4 regions of the Abyssisolibacter fermentans genome follow, and region 3 is predicted to be linked to each of the others. Evidence: predicted binding sites of a transcription regulator. Region 3 holds the regulator's gene; each other region holds the start of a gene.
What was found. The regulator HrcA, encoded in region 3, represses chaperone genes, less so after heat shock. The targets are predictions, from matches to a motif close to TGTTAGCACTCNNNNNNNNNGAGTGCTAACA.
Positions count from the first base shown of each region.

Region 1 (3,223 bases), on a different contig from region 3:
AAAATATAAGAAGCCTATTTATCATGTATTTAATAATGATGATAAAAATAAAATGCTCAAATTATTAATTGATACTTTGTCATCATATAGTTCAAGTGAACTAGCTAATTTGGGGGAGATTTAATATGACTGAATTAAGTAAAACTAATATCATGGAAGAAATAGTTAGTATTATTAAAAAATTATTCGAAACAGATATAACTTGTATAGGTAAAGGTTATGAAAATGAAAAACTTCTAGGTATCAAAATAAGATTAAATGCGTCTCAATTAGTATATGTTTTATTAGAGTGCGAAAGATTATTTAAGATTAAAATCCCACAAGAAGATATAGTCAAAGGGAGTTTTAATACAGTTAATAACATTGCAGACATTATTTATAAGCAGCTTAAGATAAACCAAAAACCAGCAATATAAAAAAAGGTTTGTGTATCAATAGTTATACTGATGAATTTTATTTTAGGTATAACATTGATATTATAATATAATTTATAATTAGTTCAATATTATTCACAGGCTAATTATAAATTTTTATAACATAAAAAGGGGGTGAAACAATGAAAAAATTAGGTAGAAAAATCAATATAGAGGAGCAGACAATAAAAGCTTTTCATGATCCATGTGCTTTGTGTGGTAGATGTTCCTGTGGTTGTTCTGGTGATAAAATTTATTCAAAAGATTATGATTCAGATAATGATGCAGCTTATGATCCATCAGGTGCAGCGATGTAGGAGAATATATCCTGTATTAGCTATAATAAAAACTTCCTTGGTAAAATTTTATACCAAGGAGGTTTTTATTATATTAAAATACACCAGAAAGATTGTGAATTATATATATTTGAATTAATTAAAAATATACTGAGAGAAAAAAATATATTAATTGAATAGTTTATTAATAAAAAGTAAAACTATCAAGAGGGAGTGTTATTGAGTATATCAGTAGCTAAGTTATAAAAATGATATTAATACATTACAAAAATTAAAAAAGAAAACAACTATGGAGGAAGAATAAAATGACTAGCAATCTTGAAATTTATAAATGTGACATATGCAATAATATCGTAGAAGTTTTGCATGGAGAAGGTGTACCGCTTGTTTGTTGTGGTCAAAAGATGGAATTATTAAAAGAACAAACAGCTGATACTTCAAAAGAAAAACATGTACCATTTATTGAAAAAATAGAAGGTGGGTATAAGGTAAGAATTGGAGAAAACGAAAGCCATCCAATGACGAAAAAGCATTATATTCAGTGGATAGAATTAATCGCAGGGAATAGAATATATAGAAAAGAATTAGCTCCTGATGATATACCAGAAGTTGTTTTTAAAATTGAGAAATTAGATAATGTTTATGCTAGGGAGTATTGTAATATACACGGACTTTGGAAAGGTAGAATTTAATAATCAAAAATTTTAATAAAAAACCAAAAAAGGTATTGACAAAACATTCAAAAAGGTGTACTTTAAAGTTGTTAGCACTCATCAGTGATGAGTGCTAACAAAAAACTATTAAAGGAGGAACTTAATATGTTTGAATTGACACCTTTTAACAACAGTTTCACTAATGACTTACTTACTTTTAACAACATGATTGATGATTTCTTCAATAATAGATATTTATCTTCAAAAAACATACGGAATGACACATTTAAAATTGATGTGAAGGAAAGTGAAAAAGAGTACTTAGTTGAAGCCGAACTACCAGGTATAAAAAAAGATGAAATGAAGATTTACTATGAAGAAAGAAGAATGATGATTGTTGTTAAGCGTGTAGTACAAGCAAATGAAGAAAAAGAAAACTATGTTCACAGAGAAAGAAGAATAACTTCAATGCAAAGAAGTATATATCTTGGAGATATAAATGTAGGTGCTATTGAGGCAAAACTTGAGGATGGTATATTAAAAATCAAAGCACCAAAAAAAGAAAAGATAGACAATAGACTTCAAATTGAAGTCAAGTAATATAAATAAAAATATTATAAAAGGAGGAATTGATATATTTGGATTAACACCTTTTAACAGAAATTCTATGCAAAAAAAATATAATAATGATATTGTTGATCTTAATGACATGATTGATGATTTCTTTAGTGATAGTTTTTTTCCGATAAGAAATTTGCGTAATGATACATTTAAGATTGACATTAAAGACAATGAGAAAGAGTATTTAATTGAAGCTGAACTACCAGGTATAAAAAAAGAAGAAATTAAGCTAGACTATAATGAAGGAAGACTTACAATTGCTGTTCTAAGACAAGAACAGAAAAATGAAGAAAAAGAAAATTATATACACAGAGAAAGAAAAATGACTTCAATGCAAAGGTGTATGTATCTTAAAGATATTAAAGCAGGAACTATTGAAGCAAAACTTGAAGAAGGAGTATTAAAAATAACAGCACAAAAAGAGGAAAAAGTTGATAATAGGTATAAAATTGAAATTCAATAGATAATATATTACTTTAGGATGGGTCATGTTATTTACATGTACTCATCTTTTTTAGCAGATAATCAAAATTTTATTTCATATATGAATCGCTTACTCTTATGAACATGTAAGTAAGAGTATTTAACGGGTTGACCAACCCAATAGATCATAAACAATTCAATAACTGTAAGAGGCTTCTACGAATTTAAGCATTGAAAATGCAATAGAAACTGTTTTAAATTTGTTAGATAATTTTTTGTTATAGACTAATTTAACTAATAATATTGCTATTAATGTTCTTACAATTTTATCTGTAATACCTACATTTTTATTAAAATCCAATTTCATAACATCACCTCAATATTAGTATTCTGTTATGTATTAAAAATATACAAGATTGATATAACATTCATATTATAAAAGATGTTATAAACGTTTATTTCTTAGGAATGTAATAAGGTATTTAACTATTGTAAAATTATATTTAAAGTTTCATATTAATTTCCCCTATTTGCTTAAATCCTAATTTTGTATACAGTTTTTTAGCTGATTCATTACCTTCTTTATAAGTTAAAAAAATTTGCGATTTTTATCCATTGTATAGCTAGTTTCATAGCCTTTAGATTGATATTTCTTGTCAATCACAAGTTGCCACATTAATGTTTTCCTATATTATGGCTTTGCATATCCATATCATACATTAAAAAACTGTTAATACTTACAATTCTATTATACTTACATTTCAAACAAAGATATGCTTTACACTATTTTAAAAGGATTTTGTAAAAAAAAATAGAA
Region 1 is NZ_LOHE01000051.1:38,050-41,272, reverse strand. It holds gene AYC61_RS08320 (TIGR04066 family peptide maturation system protein) at 1-124, shown strand, start outside; gene AYC61_RS08315 (hypothetical protein) at 126-416, shown strand; gene AYC61_RS20660 (CLI_3235 family bacteriocin precursor) at 557-730, shown strand; gene AYC61_RS08310 (desulfoferrodoxin) at 1,015-1,401, shown strand; gene AYC61_RS08305 (Hsp20 family protein) at 1,528-1,962, shown strand; gene AYC61_RS08300 (Hsp20/alpha crystallin family protein) at 1,949-2,446, shown strand; gene AYC61_RS21180 (hypothetical protein) at 2,603-2,773, opposite strand.
Region 1: a site for HrcA is predicted at 1,471-1,501, ahead of AYC61_RS08305 (Hsp20 family protein). Genes of this name have one in related genera too.

Region 2 (3,223 bases), on a different contig from region 3:
TATTTTCTCTACTTCAGCCTTGTTTTTTTCTTCATCTACATTTTCTTCCTTTTCGGTTAGAAGACTAGATAGATCAGAGTCTACTCTTTTAAATTTAATATCTGTGTTGGTGCTTTCTATGTGAGAGATAAAAGCTTGATCAATGTTGTGATCTAATACTACGGCTTCAACATCATGTTCGCTAAGTAATTTAATATACTGAGATTGTTGAGTAGTATCAGTTATATAATAAACTTCATTCTCAAGTTTACCAGCATGATTTGCTAAATATTCATTGATGCTTAAATGTTTTCCAGTGTTTGTTTTATATAGTACAATATCTTTTACTTTTTCTGCAAACTTAGTATTTTTAATAATACCAAACTTAACAAATGGACTGATATCATCCCAGAATTTTTTAAAATCTTCTCTTTTAGTTTTGTATAAGCTTACTAGTTTATCAGCAACTTTTTTAGTGATATAATCTGAAGTTTTCTTAACAAAGCCATCATTTTGAAGGAAGCTTCTTGAAACATTTAGTGGCAAATCAGGGCAGTCAATAACCCCTTTAAGAAGTAGCAAAAATTCAGGGATAACTTCTTTAATATTGTCTGCAATGAAAACTTGAGTATTATAAAGTTTAACTTCTCCTTCTAAAGTATCAAATTGTGTACTTAACTTAGGGAAGTATAAAATACCTTTTAAATTAAAAGGATAATCCATGTTTAGATGAATCCAGAATAAAGGTTCTTTGAAGTCTTTAAATGTTTTTTGATAAAAAGCTTTGTAATCTTCATCACTACATTCATTTGGACGTTTAGTATAAAGTGGTGTTACATCATTTAAAGGTTTAACTTCTTCAATAATAATATTGCCATCTTCATCTTTTTTAGGTTCTTTGTTAGCTACATCTAAGAATATTGGAAATGGCATAAAAGAACAATATTTTTCTATAGTTGATCTAACCTTATATTCATCTAAGAAATCAGTACCTTCTTCGCCTATATTTAGTGTGATTTCTGTACCTCTAGTTGTTTTATCGCTTGCATCCATTTCAAATTCAGTACCACCATCACAGAACCATTTTACAGCAGTAGCACCTTCTTTATAAGATAATGAATTGATTTCTACAGAATCAGCTACCATGAAAGTAGAGTAAAAACCAAGACCAAAATGTCCTATTATCTGCTCGTTTTCAGCTTTATCTTTGTAGGCATTAAAGAAATCTTCAGCTCCAGAGAACGCTATCTGATTAATATATTTTTTAATCTCTTCATCAGTCATACCAATACCATTGTCTATAAATTTAAGAGTCTTATTTTCTTTATCTAGTATAACTTTAACAGTAAAATCTTTATCTTCTTTTAAATCAGCTTCGCCAAGTGTGCTAAGTCGTTTAACTTTTGTAATAGCATCACAACAATTAGAAATAAGTTCTCTTATAAAAATATCATGGTCAGAATAAAGCCATTTTTTTATTATAGGAAATATGTTTTCGCTATGAATAGATAAATTACCTTTTTGAACAGCCATTTAATTCACTCCTTAAAAAATATGTAATAGTACAATTCAATTACTTTCAACAATATAATACCCCAATAGTGAATAATTGTCAATAAAAAATTAGCACTCATTTAATTTGAGTGCTAACAAAAACTTTTTCTTTAATTTTTATTATTTAGCTGCTATATTTAGTAAAGGTATTAAAGAAGTTAATTTGTTAAAAATCAAGATCTTCAGCACATACACCAGGACCTCTAGCACATTGTACTGCACAAGTAGTATTACAGCATTGTGCGCACCAGTCATAGCAATTACCTTCACACTCAGTTGCACAACTAGGACAAAATGTCATGATTTCACCTCCTTTTTGGATAAATAAGTACTCTTAGGAACTCTTAAATTCCTAAGACACTATATTTATAATGATAATCAAAACGTTTTTTCTCCCATTATTTTGCTTACTTATTGGATATCACATAATGACTATCAAGACTTTATTTTAATTATGATAATTAATTATCGATCGCATAAGATAATTTCTCTAGTATTAAAATCTATCATCCAAAAACGATCATTACTTCCCTTTCCTTCCCATAAATATTTATTTGACTTTTCATTCCACCAATTTTGGATATCCTTTTTTGTGTTAGTATAATCTATAACAAATTTTTCGTAAACAATATTGAAATCATCTTTATTTTCAACAAAATCATTTCTAAATAAGAGAAGAAGTTCTTTAAGGGAACTTAATTTTTCACTATAGTCTAACAATTGCGTTTTTTCTATTTCAGTAACGGTGCCAACTGTAATTCCTTTTTTTTCTTTTTTCATAAACTATTAACCTCCTGATATTTTTTTTCGCTCATAACATAAGATTTATTTTTACTCAAAATTTTATCTAATGGATCTAAATAATCTATTTTTTTAATCAATGATGTTCCAATAACAATATCATTCTTTATTAATTCTATCTGAAGTTTTCGGGATGCATTTCGTTCTATGTGGCTAATTACACATTGAATTTTAGACGGCGTATTGTATTCATTAGTAAGAAGCTTGTTTAAATATACACATCTACTGCAGCTGTAAGCATCGCATTCTTTGCATATAGGAGCTCTGTCTATAGCTAATAAATCGAGATTTTCCATAGTGATACCTTCATCAACATTTCCTATACAATTGTCTTCATCATTGAAATAGAACGCTGGGCATATATATATTTTTCCATTTGGTGCTAGTGTGAATTTATTGACGCCTGCATTACAATTATTCATTTCATTTAAGTAAAGACGCTCAGTCAAGATATTTATTTTAACTTGATTATCTTTAATATAATTTTCTACGAGAATATCAACTAATTTATCTAATTCATTTTCATATAATTCAATGTCCGTATCAGACCAAGTTTCAATATCAGTTTTAATAATTGATATTTTTTTGTTATATGTTAATAATTGCTTAACTGCAATACTCAAATTATTTATTTTATCTTTATGAACTATATAAGTGTCAGTGCTAGTTTGATTTGTTTTATTACAGCTTGTACTATCTATAAATTCAGATTTTCCCAAAAACTCTATATCAAAATCATTTGCTTTAGCAAATTCTAAACCTTTATTTACAATATCTTTATCCATTTTTTTATTTTTTACATTATTATTTTTAAAATTTTGATATAAACATTCAAAAGGCGCATTGTTTTCAAGTAGAATCTGTAAAGTTTTTTCTTTGATGTTTTTGT
Region 2 is NZ_LOHE01000066.1:1,425-4,647, forward strand. It holds gene htpG (molecular chaperone HtpG) at 1-1,512, opposite strand, end outside; gene AYC61_RS22045 (hypothetical protein) at 1,700-1,834, opposite strand; gene AYC61_RS11210 (CXXX repeat peptide modification system protein) at 1,999-2,313, opposite strand; gene AYC61_RS11215 (radical SAM peptide maturase, CXXX-repeat target family) at 2,310-3,223, opposite strand, start outside.
Region 2: a site for HrcA is predicted at 1,601-1,631, ahead of htpG (molecular chaperone HtpG). Genes of this name have one in related genera too.

Region 3 (3,223 bases):
AATTTTCTGCATCGCTTTTTAGTTTTTGTAAAATCATTGCAGAAATATCTTGAGGAGTTAAATTTTTATCATCTATTTTCACTTTATAATCTGTACCCATATTTCTTTTAATAGATGCAATTGTTCTATCAGGGTTTGTTATAGCTTGTCTTTTAGCAGTTTCCCCTACTAATCTCTCTCCATCTTTAGTAAATGCCACTATAGATGGTGTTGTTCTATTTCCTTCTACATTAGCTATAACTAATGGTTCTCCACCTTCCATAACTGCTACACATGAGTTAGTTGTTCCTAAATCAATACCTATTATTTTAGCCATTTTAAATCCTCCTATTTTCTTTATTTAGATACTTTTACCACACTTGGTCTTATTACTCTGTCATATAATTTATAACCCTTCTGAAATACTTCGATTACAGTATCTTCACCATATTCATCACAAGCTTCTTGCATAACTGCATGATGTAAATTCGGGTCAAATTTGCAATTCAATGCTTTAATTTCTTCTAAATGATTTTTGTTAAATATATCAATTATTTGTTTATATACCATTTCAATACCTTTGTATAAATTATCTTTTTGCGTATCTTCATCTACTGATTCTAATGCTCTTTCAATGTTATCTAATGAAACCAATAAATCAGTTATTAGCGCTTGATTCGCATATTTACTAAGAGATTGTTTTTCTTTTTCAACTCTCTTTCTATAATTGATAAAATCTGCTTGCAGTCTTATGTATCTATCGTTAAGCTCTGCTAATTCCTTCTCATAATTTTTTTCTTGCTCTTCTCCTTGTTCTTCTTCACAAGAATACTCTTTATCACTAGCTTCTTCACTTATATCTTTTTTTGTTTCACTCTTACACATTTGACTCACCCCTCTATGCAATGTTTGTATATATTAAGACTATAGCCATATTATCACATTTCAAAGGTGCAAGATTCTATATCCCACACCCTTTTAATCAAGAAAATATTTTGATAAAATGTCATTCAAATCCCTAGCCATAAGTTTAACTATGGGAATAACCTTAGAATATTCCATTCTAGTCGGGCCAATAAGTCCTATCTTTCCTATAGTCATACCATTCATTTTATAAGTTGCAGTTATTAAACTACAGTTTTTGATTTCATCATATTCATTTTCATTACCTATTATAACCTCAATATCATTCTTATTGTCTCTTAACAACATTTCAGTAATTGTTTCTTTATCTTCCAAAAATGAAATGATTTCTTTTGCTTTACAAATATCATTATACTCAGCATAATCGAATATTTTATTTACTCCATCAGTATAGTATTTTATATTATCTAATTCATCAATTGTATTATAGAGTGTAGGTATTATATCTGATACTATGTTGTGTAAATCATTAACTTCTTTAACTATTGTATTAATTACTTCCCTATTTATTATTATAGGTAAGTCTCCTATGTTTTTGTTCTTTAACTTAGTATTTAATAAATTTGTAATTATACTTAATTGTTCCTCATTTGCACTATGACTAAGTCTAATTATTGTATTTTTAACAATACCAGTACTAGTAACAAAAACAACTAATATTCTATACTCATCTAATAACACTAGCTGTATATGCTTTAACTTGCTAGCTTTTAAATTTGGAGCTACAGCTAATGTAGTATATCGGGTTAAATCAGATAATATATTTAAGCTTGACTGTACTAACTGCTCTATTTCACTTATACTATTTAAGAGGTTCTTTTTAATATTTTGCTTTTTCACATTTTCAATATTCTTAAACTCAATTAAACTATCTACATACAATCTATAGGCCTTATCAGATGGAATTCTACCAGCTGAAGTATAAGGTTGAAATAAATATCCTAATTCTTCTAAATCTGACATTTCATTTCTAATCGTAGCAGGACTAATTCCTAAAGAATATTTCTTGGAAATAGTTCTCGATCCTACAGGTTCACCATTAGTTATATAACTATGTATTATAGCCTGAAGGATTTTCATCTTTCTATCATTTTTCATACACATCGCCTACCAATCTAATACCAATCTTAGTGTTATTTGATAGTTAACCTTATCTATTTCATAATATTTTTCAATTATTAGCACTCTCTCTTATTGAGTGCTAATACTTTCTGTTTTTAAATTATCATTGAATTTAATATTTGTCAATACCTTTTATACATTTTTTTTAAAATTTTATGGCATTAGCTCGCAAAATATCTGATTTGATAAATCAAGTCCACGTCTAGTTAATTTAATTCTATTTTTTTCTGTACTCAACAAACCATTTTTGTGATATTTTTCTATAACTTCTCTATAAACATCAAATATACTTACTTCAAATTTATTTCTAAAATCATCTATATCTATACCTTCTATAAGTCTTAAACCTAATATTGTATATTCGGCCATTTTATCCTTTTCAATATTACAAATATCATTTATAGGCTTTATACCTTGATCTAGATTTTTAAAATAATCTTCAAAGTTTTCATTATTACTCCATCGATTATTGCCTATATTTGAATGTGCAGCTAATCCAAAACCTAAATAAGGCTTAAGTTTCCAATATATTAAATTATGTTTACATTCATAATTTTTTTTACTGAAATTTGATATTTCATAATGATGATAACCATTAGCCTCTAGAAAATCTATTGATTCATGATACATTTCTCTTTCAACATCTTCATTAGGCAGTATAAGCTCTCCTTTTTCATATTTCCTATAAAATGGTGTGTTTTCTTCAAGCTTTAAACTATATAATGAAATATGTTCTACATCTAACTCAACAGTTTTTTGTAGTGTATTCATTACATCATCTATACTTTGCAAAGGTAAATTGAACATTATATCGAAGTTTACATTATCAAAACCACTTTCTCTAATATCGTGGTAAGCCTTTAAGACAGTTTTTTGATCATGTATTCTACCAATACTCTTTAGTAATCTATCATTAAGAGATTGTACTCCCATACTAATCCTGTTTATTCCACAACTTTTATACACTCTAAGCTTATCTTTATCAATAGAACTAGGATTTGCTTCTATAGATATTTCTATATCATTATCTAAATTAAATACTTTATTTGTTTTATCCAATATCTGATAGATATATTTACTATCTATGGACGATGGAGTCCCTCCACCAATAAAAATACTTGTCACTTTATAGTCTGCTAACTGAGAAGTATACAACTTTATCTCACTCATTACATACTTAATATACGTTTCTATTATA
Region 3 is NZ_LOHE01000002.1:113,223-116,445, reverse strand. It holds gene dnaK (molecular chaperone DnaK) at 1-316, opposite strand, end outside; gene grpE (nucleotide exchange factor GrpE) at 337-864, opposite strand; gene hrcA (heat-inducible transcriptional repressor HrcA) at 958-2,001, opposite strand; gene hemW (radical SAM family heme chaperone HemW) at 2,179-3,223, opposite strand, start outside.

Region 4 (3,223 bases), on a different contig from region 3:
AAATGTTCCTCTTAATTTATTAACTACTAATGTAGCTAAAGCTTCTCCTTCAACATCTTCAGCTATTAATAATAAAGCTTTACCTTGTTGAACAATTTGCTCTAATATTGGTAATATTTCTTGAATGTTTGCTATTTTCTTATCAGTAATTAAGATATAAGGATTCTGTAATACTGCTTCCATTTTCTCAGCATCAGTTACCATATATGGTGATAAATATCCTCTATCAAATTGCATACCTTCAACTACATTTAATGTAGTTCCCATTGTTTTTGATTCTTCTACAGTGATAACTCCCTCGTTACCTACTTTCTCCATAGCTTCTGCTATTAAATTACCTATTTCTTCGTCACTAGCTGATATAGAAGCAACTTGTGCAATAGCTTCTTTACTAGAGATTTCTTTTGAATATGATTTTATTTCTTTAACTGCAGTTTCAACAGCTTTATGTATACCTTTTCTGATAATCATAGGATTTGCACCTGCAGCAACGTTTTTTAATCCTTCTCTGATAATAGCTTGAGCTAAAAGAGTAGCTGTAGTAGTTCCGTCTCCTGCTACATCATTAGTTTTAGTAGCAACTTCTTTAACTAATTGAGCTCCCATGTTTTCGTATGCATCTTTAAATTCTATTTCTCTTGCAATAGTAACACCATCATTTGTAATTAGTGGTGAACCAAATTTTTTATCTAAAACAACATTTCTTCCTTTAGGTCCTAATGTAACTTTAACTGTATTTGCAAGTTTGTTTACACCTTGCTCCATTGCACGACGTGCTTCTTCACCAAATTTTATTTGCTTAGCCATTTATAATCACTCCTTTTAAACTCATTAATTATTCAACAACTGCTAATATATCATTAAGTTTTAAAATTGTATATTCTTGTCCGTCAATTTTTATTTCTGTTCCTGAATATTTAGAGAATATTACTTTATCTCCAATTTTTAATTCATTTTTTTTCTTATCATCTTCAGTTATAGAAGGTCCAACAGCTAGTACTTCAGCAACTTGGGGTTGCTCTTTAGCGGAAGTTGGAAGTACAATACCACTCTTTGTTTTTTCTTCAGCTTCAACCTTTTTAATTACTACTCTGTCTCCTAATGGTCTAATATTCATATTTCTTCCTCCTTAATAAAAATTTATTTGATTTTAATAAATTATCTAATTTAATTATTAGCACTCAGCAATACCGAGTGCTAACACTTACAAATATAATGTTACATAATACACCATTATCAATCAAATGCCGTATTGAACCAATATTTAGTATAATTGTCGATTATACTAAATTATATTCATTTTTATCTGTTTTTTATTTATTTACTCCATATTCCTTTAGTTTATGACAATTAAGCACCAAATCTAATCAATTACATATCAATCATACCTTTATTTTTTAATCTTTTATCAATAATTCTTTCAATTAATGTTTTAATTATAGCTATTAAAGGTGCCCCCAAAAACATACCCATTAATCCAAATAAAGCTCCTCCTATTGTAATTCCTGATATTATCCAAAATGGCTTTATTCCTACTTTATCTCCTAAAATCTTTGGTCCTAATATCCAGCCATCAAACTGTTGAAGCGCTAATATAATTATAGCAGTCCAAAACGCTTTGATAGGACTTACAAATAAAGTTATTAAAATTGCTGGTACCGCGCCTATAAATGGTCCAAAATATGGAATCATATTAGTAATTCCAACAATTGTACTTAAAACAAGTGCATAGGGGTTTCCTGTTATCAACAATAATATAAAGCATATAATTCCAATTATTGCTGAATCCAAAAGCTTTCCTATTAAAAATTTGGAAAAAATATCGTCCATCTCTCTTAAAACATCCAATATTTTATATGCACTTTTATTATCAATAAAGGCAAATAATATTTTTTTACTACCTATAACAAATCCTTCTTTGTTATATAACATAAATATAGCTATTATGAAATTAACCATTATGTTAAATAGTGAATGCGTAAAACCAACAGCCTTCAATGCTACACTGCCTAAACCTGGACCTACATAATCCATAATCTTTTGAATACTGCTATCAGCAAAATTTTCGATGTATGCTACTATATTATACTTTCTCAGAAACTCTATTTTATATATATCTGATTGCAAGAATTTTTTAGTGCTTCTCATGAAATCCGGAAAACTTTTACCTAAATCTACAAAGTTATTTACAATTTCCGGTGCTGCAATAGCTATAATAAATATTACTATTCCTAAAACTATTAAATATGCAATTGTTATGCTAAGAACCCTATTACATTTTAATTTTTTTTCTACAATTCTTATAAGAGGATTTAATATGTATGCTATTATGAACCCTCCTAAAAACGGATTTAATATTTTAAAAAACATAGGTGCTACACTATCATTATTAATAATCTTAAATAACAAAAGGATAATAATCGCAACTGGTACCAGATTAATGTAGGGTATTTTAATTTTTTTGTCCATTCTACTCTCTCCTAATCACTGTATTTACATAATTATAACATATAAAACCCAGATTATTTCATGAAAAATTAAATTATTATATGAAGCTCCTTCTTGAATGTGTAATCTATTAATATCAAATCATAATTTAGTTATTTTTTCCTAGTTTTAATTCTCTTGCATAATAAAATAAATACTGTTGAGCAAACCCTGCATATGCTCCAAATTTATCTTGAGCAAATTCCTGTATATCTTTTAATTTACTACCTTCAGGCAAATAAAAATATTCCATAACTCTTTTAACCCAAACATCTATTGGGAATGCATCATGCTTTTCCATAGAAAATAACATAATACAATCAGATACCTTAGGTCCAACACCAGCAAATAACATCAATTCTTTTCTAGCATCCTCTGTAGATAAATTCTTCATTCGATATATATTCATTTGTTTCTCACCTACAATAACAGCAGCATTAAAAATGTACTTAGCTCTAAATCCTACTCCACTTTTCAATAATTCTTCTATTCTCATTTCTTTTAAAATTTCAGGTTCAGGAAAACTATAATATGTTTGACCTTTATATTCACCAATTTTTTTGCCATAACTTTCACTTAATGCTTCTATACATTTCTTTATTCTTGGAATTCCATTATTAGCTGAAATAATAAATGATATTAAAGTTTCCCAAGGATCTTGATTTAAAATTCTCACACCATAACCAAACTTTATTGCTTTTTCAAGTATTTTATCATTTCTTAATTTCATTTTAAT
Region 4 is NZ_LOHE01000090.1:54,592-57,814, forward strand. It holds gene groL (chaperonin GroEL) at 1-807, opposite strand, end outside; gene AYC61_RS17390 (co-chaperone GroES) at 836-1,117, opposite strand; gene AYC61_RS17395 (AI-2E family transporter) at 1,372-2,469, opposite strand; gene AYC61_RS17400 (DNA-3-methyladenine glycosylase family protein) at 2,597-3,223, opposite strand, start outside.
Region 4: a site for HrcA is predicted at 1,173-1,203, ahead of AYC61_RS17390 (co-chaperone GroES). Genes of this name have one in related genera too.